3 regions of the Cytobacillus sp. IB215316 genome follow, and region 2 is predicted to be linked to each of the others. Evidence: riboswitches for the same ligand, from Rfam matches in the RefSeq annotation. Region 2 holds a riboswitch; each other region holds the start of a gene.
What was found. Region 2 has a riboswitch for S-adenosylmethionine ahead of metK (methionine adenosyltransferase). Riboswitches for the same ligand answer to the same signal wherever they lie in the genome.
Positions count from the first base shown of each region.

Region 1: linked by a shared signal. The riboswitch ahead of SLH48_RS16370 (methionine biosynthesis PLP-dependent protein) and the one ahead of metK (methionine adenosyltransferase) in region 2 are both predicted to bind S-adenosylmethionine.
Region 3: linked by a shared signal. The riboswitch ahead of SLH48_RS08470 (methionine ABC transporter ATP-binding protein) and the one ahead of metK (methionine adenosyltransferase) in region 2 are both predicted to bind S-adenosylmethionine.

Region 1 is NZ_JAXBMC010000011.1:77,340-83,467, forward strand. It holds gene SLH48_RS16360 (response regulator transcription factor) at 37-669, opposite strand; gene SLH48_RS16365 (sensor histidine kinase) at 672-1,778, opposite strand; SAM riboswitch class I at 2,063-2,181, shown strand; gene SLH48_RS16370 (methionine biosynthesis PLP-dependent protein) at 2,333-3,457, shown strand; gene metC (cystathionine beta-lyase) at 3,450-4,634, shown strand; gene SLH48_RS16380 (bifunctional homocysteine S-methyltransferase/methylenetetrahydrofolate reductase) at 4,631-6,128, shown strand, end outside.
Region 2 is NZ_JAXBMC010000001.1:47,706-53,833, forward strand. It holds gene SLH48_RS00250 (DUF2584 domain-containing protein) at 1-121, shown strand, start outside; gene pckA (phosphoenolpyruvate carboxykinase (ATP)) at 352-1,947, opposite strand; SAM riboswitch class I at 2,183-2,328, shown strand; gene metK (methionine adenosyltransferase) at 2,493-3,701, shown strand; gene SLH48_RS00265 (hypothetical protein) at 3,894-4,100, opposite strand; gene asnB (asparagine synthase (glutamine-hydrolyzing)) at 4,604-6,128, shown strand, end outside.
Region 3 is NZ_JAXBMC010000003.1:294,378-300,505, forward strand. It holds gene SLH48_RS08440 (arsenate reductase family protein) at 50-403, shown strand; gene gcvH (glycine cleavage system protein GcvH) at 486-869, shown strand; gene SLH48_RS08450 (toprim domain-containing protein) at 1,236-1,583, shown strand; gene SLH48_RS08455 (thioredoxin family protein) at 1,598-1,903, shown strand; gene SLH48_RS08460 (SCP2 sterol-binding domain-containing protein) at 2,578-2,955, shown strand; gene SLH48_RS08465 (O-acetylhomoserine aminocarboxypropyltransferase/cysteine synthase family protein) at 2,948-4,252, shown strand; SAM riboswitch class I at 4,407-4,515, shown strand; gene SLH48_RS08470 (methionine ABC transporter ATP-binding protein) at 4,958-5,983, shown strand; gene SLH48_RS08475 (methionine ABC transporter permease) at 5,976-6,128, shown strand, end outside.

The DNA of each region.
Region 1 (6,128 bases), on a different contig from region 2:
GTAATTAATCACCGGACTTTTCTCATTTTTATCTTCTTAGGTAATATCATTTTTCACAGCAAAGATGGCGAGTTGTGTCCGATCCCGTAAATCAAGCTTCTGTAGTATTTGCGTAATATGATTTTTTACAGTGCCTATCGACAAGTGCAATTCCTCAGAAATTTCCTTATTTGTTTTTCCTTCGCCTACTAACTTTGTTACAGCAAGCTCACGGTTTGTTAATGGAATGTCTATTTTTTCCCGATGTCTATCTGTCAACAACCGAGGCATCACTTTTGCAGCTACTTCGTCATGTATAGTCATACCTCCATTTAAGCTACTATGTATTGCACTAACGAGTTTCGCTGGCTCTGCTGTTTTTAGCATAAAGCCATTGGCACCATCTTTAAGTGCTTGCATTGCATATTCATCATCGTTAAACGTCGTTAATATTAATATTTTCACTTGTGGCCATCGCTGTTTAATTTGGCGAGTAGCTTCAAGACCATTCATATGGGGCATTCTTATATCCATTACAACAACGTCAGCCATATGCTTCTCCAATTGTTCAATTGCCTCATGGCCATTTCCAGCTTGAGCCACTACTTGAAATTGGTCTTCTTGTTCAATCATCATGACAAGTCCCTGCCTAACAATTGCTTGGTCTTCTACTACAATAATGTTATACATATTTATATAACCTCCTTTGCATATACAGGAAATGATCCTTTAACTACAAAATGAGACTCTGTTTGATTGAAGTTTATATCCCCATTTAGCTCTTCAACACGTTTCTGCATGTTACTTAGTCCAAATCCAATAGTAAAAGATTCGGTTTTAAAAATCTTATTCGTCACTTCAAAATAAAGATCTCCAACTGCTGATTTACCAATAGTTACAAATACTTCACGAGATTGTGCATGTCGCATCGCATTTGTTAGTGCCTCTTGTATAACTCTATATAAAGTAACACTTTGTTGATTGGACAAGCTCACAGATAAAGCTCCTTGCTTCGTCGTAAAATGCACGAGTATATGACTCTCTGATTCTAACTTTCTAATTAATTGAAGCACTGACGACAGACCTGCAAATTCTTCATCTTTAAGTGTTTTAACCGCATGCCTCGTTTCTTCTAAACTTTCACGAACAAGCTCTCTCAAAATTCCATATTCCTGTCGTTTTTCTTTCATCGAAAGCATTTCGATTTGCATGAGCAATGCTGTTAATTTATGACCAACAGAATCATGAATCTCACGAGCAATTCCTGTTCTTTCTTCTAATCGAGCTGCCCGTTCATTTCGTAAACTAATACGTTTTAGATTTCGATATTCACCTAAAAGCTCCTCATACATGTCTTGTTTATAATTGGTCTCCGTCATTTTTTTATTTAACAAAATGCTCAAATAATAAAAAAATATGAGTATAACAACCAATTCAACATTTATAGCATTAGTAAAAATCACCAGCATACCCATTAAACCGGCACTAACGGCTGAAAATAGTTGATAATGCTTTTGTGATAATAGTGAAATAGCATCTATCGTTATATACAAAAATAGTAATTTACTAAAGGTATTTTCGTCTTGAATAAACAAAACACTCGAAACAAACAACATACAAAGAAGCAGAGAATAGAATATTAGCTTTTTTTTAACAATAGGAATGAAAAAGAAACAGACGAACGACAAAGCACAAACCAAAATGGATATGTACCACCTTGTTGAATGAGATACTTCTACATAGAGAAACCCTCCCCACAAAGCTGAAAAAGTAGTCAACCTTATTAAAAAGGTTTTCATATATAACACACCACCTGCATACAATTTACCTAATTATTTTCTGTATTCTTTATCCTTGTTGAACACGTTATATATTGATCATACCATTTTTTAACTTATAAAAAAATTCTAAAAATTTCTTGCAAAACAGTCAAATCTATTGTAAATTTATATGCAATCAATATTTAATACATTAACTCATTCAACTTAAAATCATTAAATCAGGTGGTAAATATAGCCCACGTGATCGAAAGCTCCTTCTTTTAGAGGTAGGAGTCTTAAAAACTAAGATAAATAAACAATTCATCTTATCAAGAGAGGTGGAGGGACTGGCCCTTTGAAACCTCAGCAACCAGCCGAATTTATGGTCAGGTGCTAAATCCAGCAAGCGAAATGTATATACTTTTCGCTTGGAAGATAAGGAGAGCTGATGATTAAACTCAAAGCCTTCTTATCAGAAGGCTTTTTTTATTTCTCTTTTATGGATTTAAAAGTCCTTAACGTTCTAAAACTACCACAAAACTTTACTACTTTAAACAAGTATAGAAAACCAAATGAAATGAGGAGGAATTTATATGACGAGAATAAATATCGAAACAGCATGTGCCCAGATTGGAAACAGAAGTGAAAATGTTACTGGGACGGTCAATCCACCTGTCTATTTGTCTACAGCCTATCGTCACACAGGTATAGGCGAATCTACAGGGTATGATTACATTCGAACGGGTAATCCAACACGACAAATTGTCGAACAGGCAATAACACAACTTGAGGAAGGTGATCAAGGCTTTGCTTGTAGTTCAGGTATGGCTGCGATTCAAACAGTATTAGCTCTCTTTGAGCAGGGTGATGAACTGATCGTTACACATGATTTATACGGAGGAACATATCGGCTATTTGAAGAATCTTTTCGAAAAAATGGGTTTACTTTTCACTATGCTGATTTTAGTGACATAAATGCTGTAGAAGGGTTAATAAACAGCAATACGAAAGCTTTATTTATAGAAACTCCAACAAATCCACTTATGCAAGAGGTTGATTTAAAAATTGCAGCAGAGCTTGCAAAGAAAAATGATTTATTATTAATCGTGGACAATACATTTTATACTCCACTGTTACAAAAACCTATAACTCAAGGGGCAGACATTGTCATCCATAGTGCGACAAAATACTTGGGGGGCCACAATGATGTGCTAGCAGGGTTAATTGTTTCAAAAGGAGAGGAGCTATCTGCTCAACTCGGTAATTACCATAACGCAATTGGTGCTGTATTATCACCTTTTGATTCATGGTTACTCATCCGTGGAATGAAAACTCTTCATTTACGTCTAAAACAGCATGAAGAAAATGCAAAAAAAATCGCTTCATTTTTGCAAACTCATGAAGATATTGTAGAAATCTATTATCCACAGCGTGGTGGCATGTTGTCGTTTAAAATTCGAGAAGAAAAGTGGGTTAATCCATTTTTACAAAACTTACGCCTAATCACTTTTGCTGAAAGTCTTGGTGGCGTTGAAAGCTTCATCACCTATCCAGCTACACAAACACATGCAGATATACCTGAAGAAATAAGAGTTGCAAACGGAATTTGCAATCGCTTATTAAGATTTTCAATAGGTATCGAGAATGCTGATGATCTCATAGATGACCTTATATCAGCATTAAAAGCTGCTAAGGAAGGAGTAAACACCTATGTCTAATTCATTTTCTGATCAAACTAAGCTACTTCATAATAAGCATAAAGTAGATCCTCATACAGGAGCAGTAAGTGTTGCAATTCAGCATGCATCAACATTTCATCAAGATGATTTAGAGAATTTTTCAAAATATGACTATAGTCGTTCTGGTAATCCTACCCGTGAAGCTTTAGAAGAGACGATAGCAGAATTAGAAAATGGTGTGAGAGGCTTTGCTTTTTCCTCTGGTATGGCAGCCATATCAAGTGCTTTTATGCTGTTATCAAAAGGAGATCACGTCCTCATAAGTGAGGATGTGTACGGTGGAACATTTCGGGTTGTAACGGAGGTACTAACCAAATTCGGCATCGATCACACATTTGTTGACATGACGAACTTACAGGACGTTAAAAACTCTATTCAAACAAATACGAAGGTAATATATATTGAGACACCGTCAAACCCTTTACTTAAAGTGACTAATATTAGAGCTATTGTCACACTAGCTAAAAAGCAAGGTTGTCTCACATTTTTAGACAATACGTTTATGACTCCAATTTTACAGCGACCATTGGATTTAGGTATAGATATCGTTTTGCATAGTGCAACAAAGTTCATATCAGGACATAGTGATGTCATCGCGGGGCTAGCCGTTGTCAAAGATGAGCAGTTAGCCACCCAACTTGCCTTTATTCAAAATGCATTCGGTGCAGTCCTTGGGGTTCAAGATGCTTGGCTCGTCTTACGAGGCATAAAAACACTGCACGTCCGCATGACACAATCTTCACAAAGCGCATTACAGCTTGCGCAATTTTTACAACAACACCCCAAAGTTGAGGAGGTTTACTACCCAGGTTTAACTGACCATGAAGGATATACCCTTCAACAAGAGCAGTCTACTAGCCCAGGTGCTGTATTATCTTTTAAATTAAAGAATGTTGAAAGTGTACGTATTCTTTCAAAATATATAAAAATACCAGTATTCGCTGTTAGCCTAGGTGCTGTTGAATCCATTTTATCTTATCCGGCAAAAATGTCGCATGCAGCTATGCCTGCTCAAGAAAGAAATAAAAGAGGAATCACTGACGGGCTTTTGCGACTATCTGTCGGTCTTGAAAATCCTCTTGATCTTATAGCAGATTTCTCACAAGCATTAGATCAACTTCCAACACAGCAGCCAGAGTATAAGGTGAGCCTATGAAACTACTAGAACGTTTAAAAAATGACATTTTAATTGCTGACGGTGCGATGGGGACCCTCCTCTATTCATACGGTGTCGACTATTGTTTTGAGGAACTTAACCTCACTCAACCAAATCGGATCCAACAAGTACATGAAGCATATATTCAAGCAGGAGCTAATGTTATCCAAACTAATACGTATGGAGCAAATCGTGTTAAATTAGCTAGATACGACCTTGAAAATAAAGTAAAAGAAATTAATAGAGCTGCAGTTCAAATAGCAAAACGATCCATCGGGAAAAGTAACGAGCATTATATATTAGGAACTATAGGTGGAATTCGTGGCGTAAGGAAAAGTATTGCCGAACTTGAAGAAATTAAAGGGGCTTTTATCGAACAGCTTGATGCACTGTTAGAAGCAAATGTTGATGGAATCTTACTGGAAACCTATTATGACATTGAAGAACTATACACCGTACTGCAAGAAGTAAGGAAAAGAACAACAAAACCAGTCGTTGCCCAAGTGTCTATGCATGAAGTTGGCGTACTACAGGATGGTACCCCATTACATGAAGCATTTTCAAAGCTCGAGCAACTTGGAGCAAATGTGATTGGAACAAACTGCCGACTCGGTCCTTATCATACAATTAAGTCACTTGAGCAAGTTCCTTTGCCTAACAATGCATACCTTTCTGCCTACCCTAATGCAAGTTTACCAGACTTAGTTGATGGAAGACTGATTTATGAATCTGATGCTGAATATTTTGCAGAGGCAGCTATTAGCATGCGCGAGCAAGGAGTTAGATTGTTAGGTGGTTGTTGTGGAACGACACCAAAGCATATTGAGGCGATGAGGAAAGCAATAAATGGTTTAACTCCAATTGATGAAAAACGTGTAAAGGAACGTAAACCAATTTCAGTCAGTAAGCCTACCGTTGCTGCTGAACCTCATTTACACGAAATGGTACAGTCTAGACGCACAGTCATTGTTGAGCTTGATTCACCGAAACATTTGGATACAGATACATTTTTCAAAGGTGCACAAGCACTTCAACAGGCTGGGGTTGATGTGATTACCTTAGCAGATAACTCTCTAGCAACTCCACGAATTAGTAATGTTGCAGTTGCTTCAATTTTAAAAGAAAAATATAATATACGCCCTCTCGTTCATATTACTTGTCGTGATCGAAACATCATAGGACTTCAATCACATATTATGGGTATTCATACACTTGGTATTAATCAAGTATTGGCTGTAACTGGTGATCCGACTAAAGTTGGTAATTTTCCAGGTGCTACTTCAGTATATGATGTTTCATCATTTGAATTAATACAAATGATCAAACAATTTAATAACGGACAGTCTATCTCAGGAACGTCATTAAAATTACAGACGAACTTCGGTGTTTCAGCTGCCTTTAACCCAAATGTCCGTCATTTAGAACCAACCGTAAAAAGGCTTGAAAAGAAAATCGCATTCGGTGCTGATTCATTTATTAGTCAGCCTGTGTTTA
Region 2 (6,128 bases):
AGAGGTAAAAAGAACTATAGGGGGAGATATAAGTGGAGAAGGGGTTATTGATAAGGTGGAATTAGCAAATAATAAAACTGTGATCACTTACCGGCTGATTTCTTTACATTCAACAAACTAAGGAATGGAGATACTATATCGAGCAAAAACAAAGCTGTTTTGCATTTTGAGGTTGTTGTACAACATATAACAGTAAGAATACAGCAATCCTAGTCGAATGATTAAAATAATACTAACCTTAGTAAAGAGTAAAAGGGTCAGACCCATTTCAATTGATGGGGTCAGACCCTTTATTGTTATCATTATTCTAAGTATCGTGCATGATGAAAGTGTAATTAGAGTAGTAAGTAATTAGTTAGCTGTTAATGGAGGTCCACCTAATTGTCCTATCTTCTCATCAATATTATTAAACTTTTTGAAGTTTTCCTGGAATTTTGCTGCTAGTTCAGTTGCTTTATCAACGTATTCTTGCTGGTTTGCCCATGTTTTTATTGGCTGTAGTACATCATCAGGAACACCAGGAACATGTAATGGTATTTCTAAACCAAATATACCTTCTTTTATTGTTTCAACGTTGGTTAATTCTCCTTCTAAAGCAGAACGAACCATTGAACGAGTAAATTCAAGCTTCATTCGGTTGCCTACACCATATTCTCCACCAGTCCAGCCTGTATTCACAAGATATACTTGAGCACCATGTTCATCAATCTTATCACCTAACATTTTTGCATACCTAGTTGCTGGCAATGGTAAGAATGGTGAACCAAAGCAAGTTGAAAATGTAGCTTGTGGAGAAGTGATTCCTCGTTCTGTTCCAGCAAGCTTACTCGTATATCCACTTAGAAAATGGTACATTGCTTGTTCCTTCGATAGTTTACTAATAGGAGGTAAAACACCGAAGGCATCAGCTGTTAAAAAAATGATCGTATTAGGATGACTTGCAATGCTAGGAAAAATGATATTATCGATTGCCTGTATAGGGTAAGCAGCTCGAGTGTTTTCTGTAAGAGAAGAATTGTCATAATCAGGGTTTCTTGAGCAATCATCAACGATGACATTTTCTAGTACTGAACCGAATCGAATCGCATCGTAAATTTGTGGTTCTTTCTCTCGGGATAGGTTTATACACTTGGCGTAACAGCCACCCTCTATATTAAACACTCCATTTGCTGACCATCCATGTTCATCGTCCCCTATTAATCGTCTGTTGGCATCAGCTGAAAGGGTTGTTTTACCCGTTCCTGACAACCCGAAGAATAAAGCGACATCTCCTTCTTGACCAATATTGGCTGAACAATGCATGGATAAAATCTCTTTTTCAGGGAGAACATAGTTCATAACAGAAAATATGGATTTTTTCATCTCACCTGCATACTCTGTTCCACCAATAAGTACTGTGCGCTTTTCAAATGAAATAATAATAAATGTTTCCGATCTCGTTCCATCAATTGCAGGATCTGCTTTAAAATTTGGTGCAGAAATGACAGTGAAGTCAGCGATATGCGATTGTAATTCCTCCTCAGTAGGACGAATAAATAGCTGATGTGCAAATAAATTGTGCCATGCATATTCATTAATCACTTGAATAGGAAGTTGGTATTTTTTATCAGCACCTGCGAACCCATTAAATACATAAATTTCATCTTTGTTAGCTAAATAATCGAGTACTTTATTATAGAGATTGTCAAAAGATTCTTGTGAAATAGGCTGATTTACTGTTCCCCAATCTATTTTACCTTTTGTAGATGGTTCATCTACAATATATTTATCTTTAGGTGATCGTCCAGTATATTTTCCTGTTGTAGATAGTATGGCACCTGAAGAAGTTAAAGTGCCTTCTTTTCTATTTAACACACTTTCAACGAGAGTAGGGACGGATAAATTGTGTAATGTATTTTTACGAGCTAGTAAACTTGATAATTCGCATGATACACTAACAGAATTCATGATCAAAACCTTCCTTTACGTTTTAATAATGTCGTTAACAATTCATAACTTAAAAATAGTATAACACATTAACTCAAATAGTCTATACTATTTATAATTATTTTATACTGGATTCAACATAATCGTACCATTCTTTGTAAAAGATACATAACGAAAATTTAATGAACAATTCAGCTCTTAACTATGTTGACATGTAACGGTTTACTACGTTAATATATTGTGTTGAACGGATACTCTCTTATCCCGAGCTGGTGGAGGGACAGGCCCTATGAAGCCCAGCAACCATCACTATATTTTCAGATTATGAGAAAATAATCTGCTTTGTTCTTAATGTGATAAGGTGCTAACCTGGTGCAAGGCACTTGTCTTGAACGATAAGAGTGAAAGGCGTGAATCGAGTATCTCAAACCTTTCCTCATGATTTGTAGGAGAGGTTTTATTTATTTCCAGTAAAAAGTTTGAAATTTTGGAAAGTAATATGGGAATGAGTTCCGTTTCAAAATATAACTATATGAAGTGGTTGCTTCATAAAGGAGGAAAAAGCTATGACAAAAAAACGTCACTTATTTACTTCTGAATCTGTAACTGAAGGTCACCCTGATAAAATTTGTGACCAAATATCAGATTCCATTCTTGATGCTATATTAACAAATGACCCTAACGCTCGTGTTGCATGTGAAACGACCGTGACAACAGGGATGGCCTTGGTTGCTGGGGAAATTACTACATCGACGTATGTTGATATTCCTAAGATCGTACGTGAAACTGTACGGAGCATTGGCTACACACGTGCAAAATATGGTTTTGATTCAGAAACCTGTGCGGTATTAACATCTATTGATGAGCAGTCTCCTGACATTGCAATGGGTGTCGATCAAGCACTTGAAGCTCGTGAAGGGTCAATGACAGATGAAGAGATAGATGCGATAGGAGCTGGTGACCAGGGCTTAATGTTCGGATATGCTTGTAATGAAACAAAAGAATTAATGCCGTTACCAATCTCATTAGCTCATAAATTAGCACAACGCTTAACAAAGGTAAGAAAAGAAGAAATTCTTCCATACTTACGACCTGATGGTAAGACCCAAGTAACTGTTGAGTATGATGAAAATGATAAACCTGTTCGCATAGATACGATTGTAATTTCTACTCAACATCACCCTGAGATCACATTAGAACAAATTCAACGAAATATTAAGGAGCATGTTATAAACCATGTTGTTCCTAAAGAATTGATTGATGCTGATACAAAATACTTTATAAATCCGACAGGTCGATTTGTAATAGGTGGCCCACAAGGAGACGCTGGATTAACAGGGCGTAAAATAATTGTTGATACGTATGGAGGATATGCCCGTCACGGTGGGGGAGCATTCTCTGGTAAGGATCCTACAAAAGTTGATCGATCAGCTGCATATGCTGCACGTTATGTTGCGAAGAATTTGGTGGCAGCTGGCTTAGCTGATAAGTTGGAAGTTCAGTTAGCGTATGCAATCGGCGTTGCACAGCCTGTATCCATTTCAGTTAATACATTCGAAACAGGTAAGGTTGCTGATGAAGTGTTAGTTGACCTCATTCGTAATAATTTTGATTTACGTCCAGCAGGGATTATAAATATGCTTGACTTACGACGTCCAATTTATAAGCAAACAGCAGCATATGGTCATTTTGGACGCACTGATGTTGATCTTACGTGGGAACGTACTGATAAAGCAGAAGTGTTAAAAGAACAAGCATTATCTCGAAGTAATTAATAAAGGTTGTTTTTGCAATGATTGTTGCTTTTCATATTAAGGAATCATTATTGCTGTTCTATTTTAATGATAATAGCTACAAAATATACGAAAATTACCTTAATAAATAACTAGTGCATATCCCACATACAACATATTCTGTATGTGAGATATGCCCTTACTATGAATGACAATATTTTTTATAGGTAATAACTAAGATGGACTCTTAACTTCTGCCACATTAGGAAATATCGTTTTAACACTATCAGCATAAGGACAGTAGTATACGAATATCTCATAGCCATTAATATCTATAATTCGTTTGCCAAAAGGAAACAAAGACAAGTTCTGAATTTCAAGTTCTAGGTTAGGAAAATTTTCGTAAATGAATTTTAGTACCTCATGTTCACGGTAGTCCACAAGTAACCCTCCTGATTTTTCAGAATTTTACAAACTATTTCTCTACTCTTATAAAAAATTCCTTTATAAATGAAAGAAAATAATTCATACTAAGCGAAATATAGGAGAGTTAAATTTTTGCCGCTGGCTGTTTTGACATTGATTTTTGTTTTTTCTTCTAGGATTTTAGGATGTATATATCTAGTGTTCGTGGCATTTTTTCTTCTGTACAACGATGACTAACATATAAAACAACTTTTTACGGAACTAGTTTGGTACCAACAACAGAGTTTTACAAAAAAGCATTTAGTAAACATAGCAATTTTACAAAAAAAAGCATTTAGTAAACATAGCAAGTTTACAAAAAAAAGCATTTAGTAAACATAGCAACAAAGTTTACGAAAAGAGCGTTTCTGATTAGACAAAAAGGAAAATTGTGTATACTACTAACACTGCTCAATTCACTAGCTAAATATGATATAATTCTTAAATATATAAATACGAATTAGTAGGTGACTTACATAATGTGTGGATTCATTGGCTGTGTAAACAATACAGCAAATCATCAACGTAACGAAAATGACAAAGCTTTGTTTGAAAATATGAATAATATTATTACTCATAGAGGACCAGACGATGAAGGGTTTTATTTCGATGAACATATACAGCTAGGTTTTAGACGTTTAAGTATTATTGATCTTGAAGGGGGACATCAGCCTCTTACTTATGAAAATGAACGTTATTGGATAATCTTTAACGGTGAAATATATAATTATGTAGAGCTTCGTGAATCTTTAGTCAAGGAAGGCTTTCATTTTAATACGAGCTCTGATACAGAAGTTATATTAGCTCTTTATAGCCACGAAAAGGAAAAAGCTGTAGAAAAGCTAAGAGGAATGTTTGCATTCGTCATTTGGGATAAAGAGACGAAAACTATATTTGGGGCACGGGATCAATTTGGAATTAAACCGTTTTTCTATATGGAGCAGGATGATTTAACATATTTTGCATCAGAAAAAAAGAGTATTTTGGCAGCGCTGAAGAACGGCTTAATAAACTATGAGGCATTGCAAAACTATTTAACGTATCAATATGTACCTGAACCGGAAACGATGTCATATGGCATTCGTAAATTGGAGCCTGGGCACTACTTTACAAAAAAAATTGGTGAGCCTATGAATATCTCACAATATTGGAAAGCCAGTTTTCATACGATGCATAAGTCAGAGGATAAGCTCATCAAGGAAATTCGTGATGTATTATACGATTCGGTGAAAATACATATGCGTAGTGATGTGCCTGTTGGATCCTTTCTTTCAGGTGGAATCGATTCTTCGATTATCGCATCAATAGCAAAGGAATTTCACCCTAATATAAAAACTTTTTCTGTAGGCTTTGAACGTGATGGTTTCAGTGAAATAGATGTAGCGAAGGAGACAGCTGCAAAGCTTGGTTTGGAAAATATAAGCTATGTTATCTCTCCAGAAGAGTATATGCAAGAGCTTCCAAAAATTATTTGGCACATGGACGATCCGCTTGCTGACCCTGCAGCAGTTCCGTTATATTTTGTCGCCAGAGAAGCCAGAAAACATGTTACTGTTGTATTATCTGGAGAAGGTGCAGATGAATTGTTTGGTGGGTATAACATTTATCGTGAGCCGCAATCTCTTGAAATGTTTAGTAATTTACCTAACTTTGCAAAATCTGCTCTTGCTAAAATTGCTACAATGTTACCGGATGGTGTGAAGGGAAAAAGTTTTATTGAGCGAGGAATAACACCAATGGAGGAGCGGTACATTGGTAATGCCAAAATGTTTGAAGAAGCAGATAAACGTAAGCTTTTACGTGACTATAACTCACAACTAGACTATCGAAAAATTACAGCACCATTTTATGAGGATATCCAAGGCTATGAACCTGTAAACAAAATGCAGTACATTGATATTCATACGTGGTTGCGTGGTGATATTTTATTAAAGGCAGATAAAATGACGATGGCTCATTCACTTGAATTACGTGTTCCCTTTTTAGATAAAGAAGTTTTCAAAG
Region 3 (6,128 bases), on a different contig from region 2:
GTTTCTCGTTTGCAAACCCTCAAAAAAAGTCGTTGGGTGGTGGAATTATATGGTATCTTTTTATTGGTATCCGAAATGTGGAACATGTCGTAAAGCAAAAAAATGGTTAGATGAACATCATGTTTCTTATGAAGAATTACATATTGTTGATAATCCCCCTTCGAGAGAAAAAATCGAAGAATTATATCATAAAAGTGGATTAGAACTTAAAAAGTTCTTTAATACGAGTGGGAAAAAGTATCGTGAGCTTGGATTAAAGGATAAGGTCAAAGCTGCTTCAGAGGCTGAATTATTAGATATTCTAGCAAGTGATGGCATGTTACTCAAGCGTCCCATCGTAACGAATGGCAGTGCTGTGACGGTAGGGTTTAATGAAAAGCAATTTGAAGACACTTGGGGGTAGTCATTGAAATTAGAAGGTACTGTTAAAACGGTCATCTTTTAATATATATAAAATGATTATAAATGTTGGAGGGATTGTTGAAATGAATACACCGAAGGAATTGCGTTATTCTGAAGAACATGAGTGGGTACGTATTGAAGGAGATCAAGTCCGCATAGGAATTACTCATTTTGCTCAATCAGAACTTGGAGATATTGTTTTCGTTGAATTACCAGAACCGGGTGATGAAATAGAAATCAATGAACCATTTGGTAGTGTTGAATCTGTGAAAACAGTATCTGAATTATATGCTCCAATTAGTGGCAAAGTATTAGAAGTTAACGAAGACTTAAACGATACGCCTGAATTCGTAAATGAATCTCCATATGAAAAAGCTTGGATGGTTGTAATCAAGCCTGCTGATATGAGTGAAGTTGAAAGCTTAATGTCAGCTGAACAATATGAGGAAATGACAAAGGAAGATTAAGTTATCTTCACCAATATTAAGGTCGATATTTGAAACAGTGGGGTAACAGCTCCACTGTTTTTTCATAGACAATATGGCGATGATGCTAGCTGTTTTAGCATTGTTAAGATAATGAGAACGTATACATCTAACAATCGTGGCATCTTTCTATATTTACAATTTTTGAGCTATCATAATACTCATCAAAATTGCAACGAAGTTATGAAAAGAGACCATGCAAAAATTCATAAACGTTATTTGAAATTTGTATTACTTATCTGTTTTAGAAGAGAAGATATTGCGTGTAGATTCGTAGTTTGAATAACATAAACTACTAATGTGAAATTAGTTATTAAGTTCATGAATTGTTCAACGAGGGTGATGTCGATGGCGATTATTGAGATTAATAAAGTCATTATTGTTGAAGGGAAAACTGATAAACAGCAAGTCGAAAACGTTTTAAATGAACCAATAGAAATCATTTGTACAAATGGGACGCTAAGTGTGACTAAATTGGACGAAATTATTGATTCAACATTTCATCAAGATGTATTTGTTCTTGTTGATGCTGATGAAGCTGGTAACAAGCTCCGTCAGCAATTTAAAAGAGAGTTTCCTGAAGCGCAACATATTTATATTGATAAAGTGTATCGTGAAGTTGCAGCTGCTCCGTTAAAACATATTGCAGCAGTTTTATTCCGTGCAAATTTTATAGTGAAAAGACAATACTTATAAGGGGTTTAAGCATTATGCAGCAATGGACAGACCAAATAAACAAGGTTTTACAAGCTTCAGGTTTAAAGGGAGTATATTTCTATACGCCACTTTGTGGAACTTGTCAATTAGCAGAACGAATGCTTGGCGTTGTAAAAGAAATTGTACCTTCAATAGAGTTTGGTAAAGTGGATGTTAACTATGTTCCTGACATGGCAGAACGGTACGAAATTCAAAGTGTACCGTGCTTGCTCATATTTAAAAATAATATGGTCATTAAGCGTATCTATGCTTTTCAATCCGTAGACGTATTATATAAGCACTTAAAGGACCTAGATTAACATTTGTTCTCTATTAAAAAACTATATCTTATTTCCAGACTTTAGAGCCATTCTCCTCGAGGCCATTTATCCAATTATATGATGGAAAAACTCGCTTCAGATTAGGTGGCTCTATCCCTTGTGAGGGCTGATAGAGTCCTTTTATCTGGGTCAGCTTCCATACTCCTCCAGTAATTTGAACAAAAACAAATTCAGTTGTGGAAAACCTGAATCTCATCAAGGGAGTGAGCGCTCAGAAATAGGTAGCTCGGCATTACTTTTAATTTCTTGAAGGAGTTTGCCTTGAAATATCGAAAATTTTAAAATAATAAAAATATTTTGTTGACCTTAAGCTTTACAGGATGTTTAGCGTTACGAGTTGTTTCACGTACCTAGAAGAGCAAAAGTGACCTAAGGTTCAGTTAATAGAGGATATAAAAGTTCTTTACTCTTTTGGCTGTTCAGCTAAAGAGCCTATTCAATTTAGATAATAAACACGTTAACTAAATTGAATAGTCTCCTTTATATGGGATGGTTCCGACGCTTGTAGAAGATGGTCTAAACATTTGCACACTTTCTTATAATTCTAAGGAACGAGGGGGGAGAGAAGTTACCGAAAATATATTACTTGTTTGTTGTACTAGGTTGTATGAATTGGTGAAGTACTCCTATACACATGTAGAACAGCTAGTTATATGTTTATCGTAACTGAATGTATGGAACTTAGTTTATTTCTTAACGAGTTTAATAATAGGTTCGTTCAAAATTCACACTTAAACCTACTCCTACCTAACCAAGCAATCATTGTTAATTTTGAAAGTAATAAAGAGAAAGTTCAAGTTGTGTTAACAGCAAGGGGATTGGAGCTGAGCAATCGGCAACAAAGTCCTGCAGACATTTCATTAGGTGCTGAACCCCAACAGTTTTACGAATTGTTATCTGGTAAAGAAAAGTTACAAAAATTGATAAGTCGACAAAGTATCATTTGCCAAGGGAAATTCAGATACATTCTTTTACTAGAATCTTTATTTGCTTTAAATATTAAAGGGGAAGGGGAAGAAAAAAATGCGTAAGGAGAAAGATTATCGTTTAGAAACTTTGAGTGTCCATGGAGGATTAGAAGCTGACCCAGTGACAGGTGCAAGAGCAGTACCAATTTATCAATCAAATGCATTTAGATTCAAGGATACGAGCCATGCAGCTAATTTATTCTCACTCCAAGAAGAAGGATATATTTACTCACGGATACACAACCCTACTGTAACTGTTTTGGAGGAAAGAGTGGCATTACTTGAAGGTGGAATTGGTGGATTAGCATTATCAAGTGGAATGGCTGCTATAACGACTGCGATTCTTAATCTAGCAGGAGTAGATGATGAAATTGTTGCAGCATCTACTTTATATGGTGGAACGTATAATTTATTAGCTAACACATTGCCGAAATATGGTATAACAACTCACTTCGTTGACCCTTCCCAACCTGAAAATTTTGCAAAGGCCATTTCTTCTAAAACAAAAGCAATATTTGCTGAAACAATTGGTAATCCAAGCTTACACGTATTGGATATTGAGAAGGTTGCTTCAATTGCTCACGAAGCTGGAATTCCGCTAATCATTGATAATACATTTGCTACTCCTTATCTGTGTAGACCGATTGACTATGGTGCTGATATTGTCATTCATTCTGCTACAAAGTGGCTTTTAGGAAATGGTACGACTTTAGGGGGAATAATCGTTGATGGAGGCAAATTCAATTGGAATTCTGAGAAGTTCCCAGACTTTATAACCCCTGACCCAAGCTACAATAATCTTATATACGCAGAAGCACTTGGAGAAAGTGCATTTATCGTCAAAGCTAGGGTGCAATTATTAAGGGATTTAGGTGCTTCATTAAGTCCATTTAATGCTTATCAATTTAACCTTGGACTAGAAACATTACATGTTCGGATGAAAGAACATATTAATAATGCCAGGAAAGTCGTTGAATATTTAGCGAAACACCCTGCTGTAGAGTGGGTTTTGTATCCCGACCATAAAGATCATCCTGCAAAAGAACTTGCTAAAAAATATTTACCAAAAGGTAGTGGGTCCATCGTTGTGTTCGGCATTAAAGGAGGGAGAGAAGCAGGCGCTAAAGTAATTAATCATGTGAAGCTATGGTCGCATGTAGCAAACGTAGGTGATGCTAAAAGCTTGATTATCCATCCAGCAAGTACAACACATCAACAATTAAGTACCGAGGGCTTAAAATCTTCAGGTGTAACAGAAGATTTGATAAGATTGTCAGTTGGAATTGAGAATATTGACGACCTATTAGAAGACTTAGAGCAAGCAATAGAGACAGCTACAGGACTAACTCAAAGTAAATAATTAGGGTGAATTGATATGTGTTTTGGATGTAAATTCCATAAAGATATTCATTGACACATATAAATGAGCGTGATAGAATCACAACTATACTTTTTAAAAGAGATTAATTTTGAAATGTAATTTTAAAAATGAATAAATAAAACATTGATATATACTCTTATCAAGAGAGGTGGAGGGATGTGCCCTATGAAGCCCGGCAACCATCAACGGTGAAGTTGAAATGGTGCCAATTCACACGAAGCGTATGCTTTGATAGATGAGAGAAAGGAATATAATTAAGCCTTTCTGCTCATATGTGCGGAAAGGCTTTTTAATTTTGTTGTTAAGCTTTTCTATTAGGTTGATTACGCATTAAATGTTGCTGTTCGTACAAAAATATAAACATGTATTCATTTGGTATTCGTAATATCTTATCTTTTACACATGCTGTTTTCATAATGATTGTTGTAGTTTGTATGAAGAAGTAAACAAATATACAACTATAGTTCATGCCATCTAATCTTTTGAAAATCAACAACAACTATAGTTGCTGAATTGTTAACGATAGAAACAAATTTTACGAAAAGAGCCTTTGATAAAACAATGATAATGGATAAAACGACTATCTAGCTGCTAGAAGAGCTAAATTTGGCAGATCGTTTAGTTTGTAACATAAAACGCACTAAACTTATATGAATAATATGATTAAGGAAGTAGGTGAGCCTTTTGATAAAGCTATCTGGGGTAAAAAAAGTATATCAATCTCAAGAAGGAGAAGTAGTTGCTGTAGATAATGTCAATGTGAATATTGGCAAGGGTGAAATATTTGGCATTATTGGTTACAGTGGCGCAGGGAAAAGTACACTCATTCGTTTGTTAAACCAGCTTGAAGCAACAACAGAAGGAACAATTACGATCAATAATTATGATATGACCTCTATTAAAGGGGATGAGTTACGTAAATCACGACAAGAAATTAGTATGATTTTTCAGCATTTTAATTTGCTTTGGTCAAGAACTGTAAGGGAGAATATATCATTTCCATTAGAAATTGCTGGTATTCGTAAAAAAGAACGGTTGAAAAGGGTTGATGAGCTAATCAAGCTAGTAGGGTTGGAGGGAAGAGAAAATGCGTATCCTTCACAACTAAGTGGTGGCCAAAAGCAGCGAGTTGGAATAGCTCGTGCTTTAGCAAATCGTCCGAAAGTATTATTATGTGATGAAGCAACCTCAGCACTTGATCCACAAACAACAGACTCAATTCTTGAACTGCTTGTGGATATTAATAAAAAGCTAGGTCTCACAATTGTGTTAATCACTCATGAAATGCATGTGATTCGTAAAATATGTCACCGTGTAGCTGTAATGGAAGATGGCAGCATTGTTGAACAAGGTGAAGTGTTATCGGTGTTTCAGCAACCGAAAGCTTCTATTACTCAGCAGTTTGTTAAGCAAATTACAGAACCAGAAGAAGCGACAGAAACAATTGAGCATATTTTAGAAAGCTACCCTGAAGGTAAAGTAATTAAGCTATTGTTTGTTGGGGATGATGCTGAACAACCTTTAATAGCAGAATTAATCCGCCAGTTTAATATTGGTATTAATATTATACAAGGAAAGATCTCACATACACAGCACGGTGCATATGGCACATTGTTTATTCATATGACAGGAACCGATGAAGAGATAAACCGCTCGATCACATATATAAAGGAAAAACATGTGACAGTGGAGGTGATACAGCATGGTTAGTCAACTATTTGTAAACGTTAATTGGGAAAAAATGTGGGAAGCAACATTTGAAACGTTATATATGACTGTTACATCGGTGATTGCAACATTTGTTTTTGGTGTTATTTTAGGGCTCTTACTTTTTCTAACATCGAAGGACAACCTA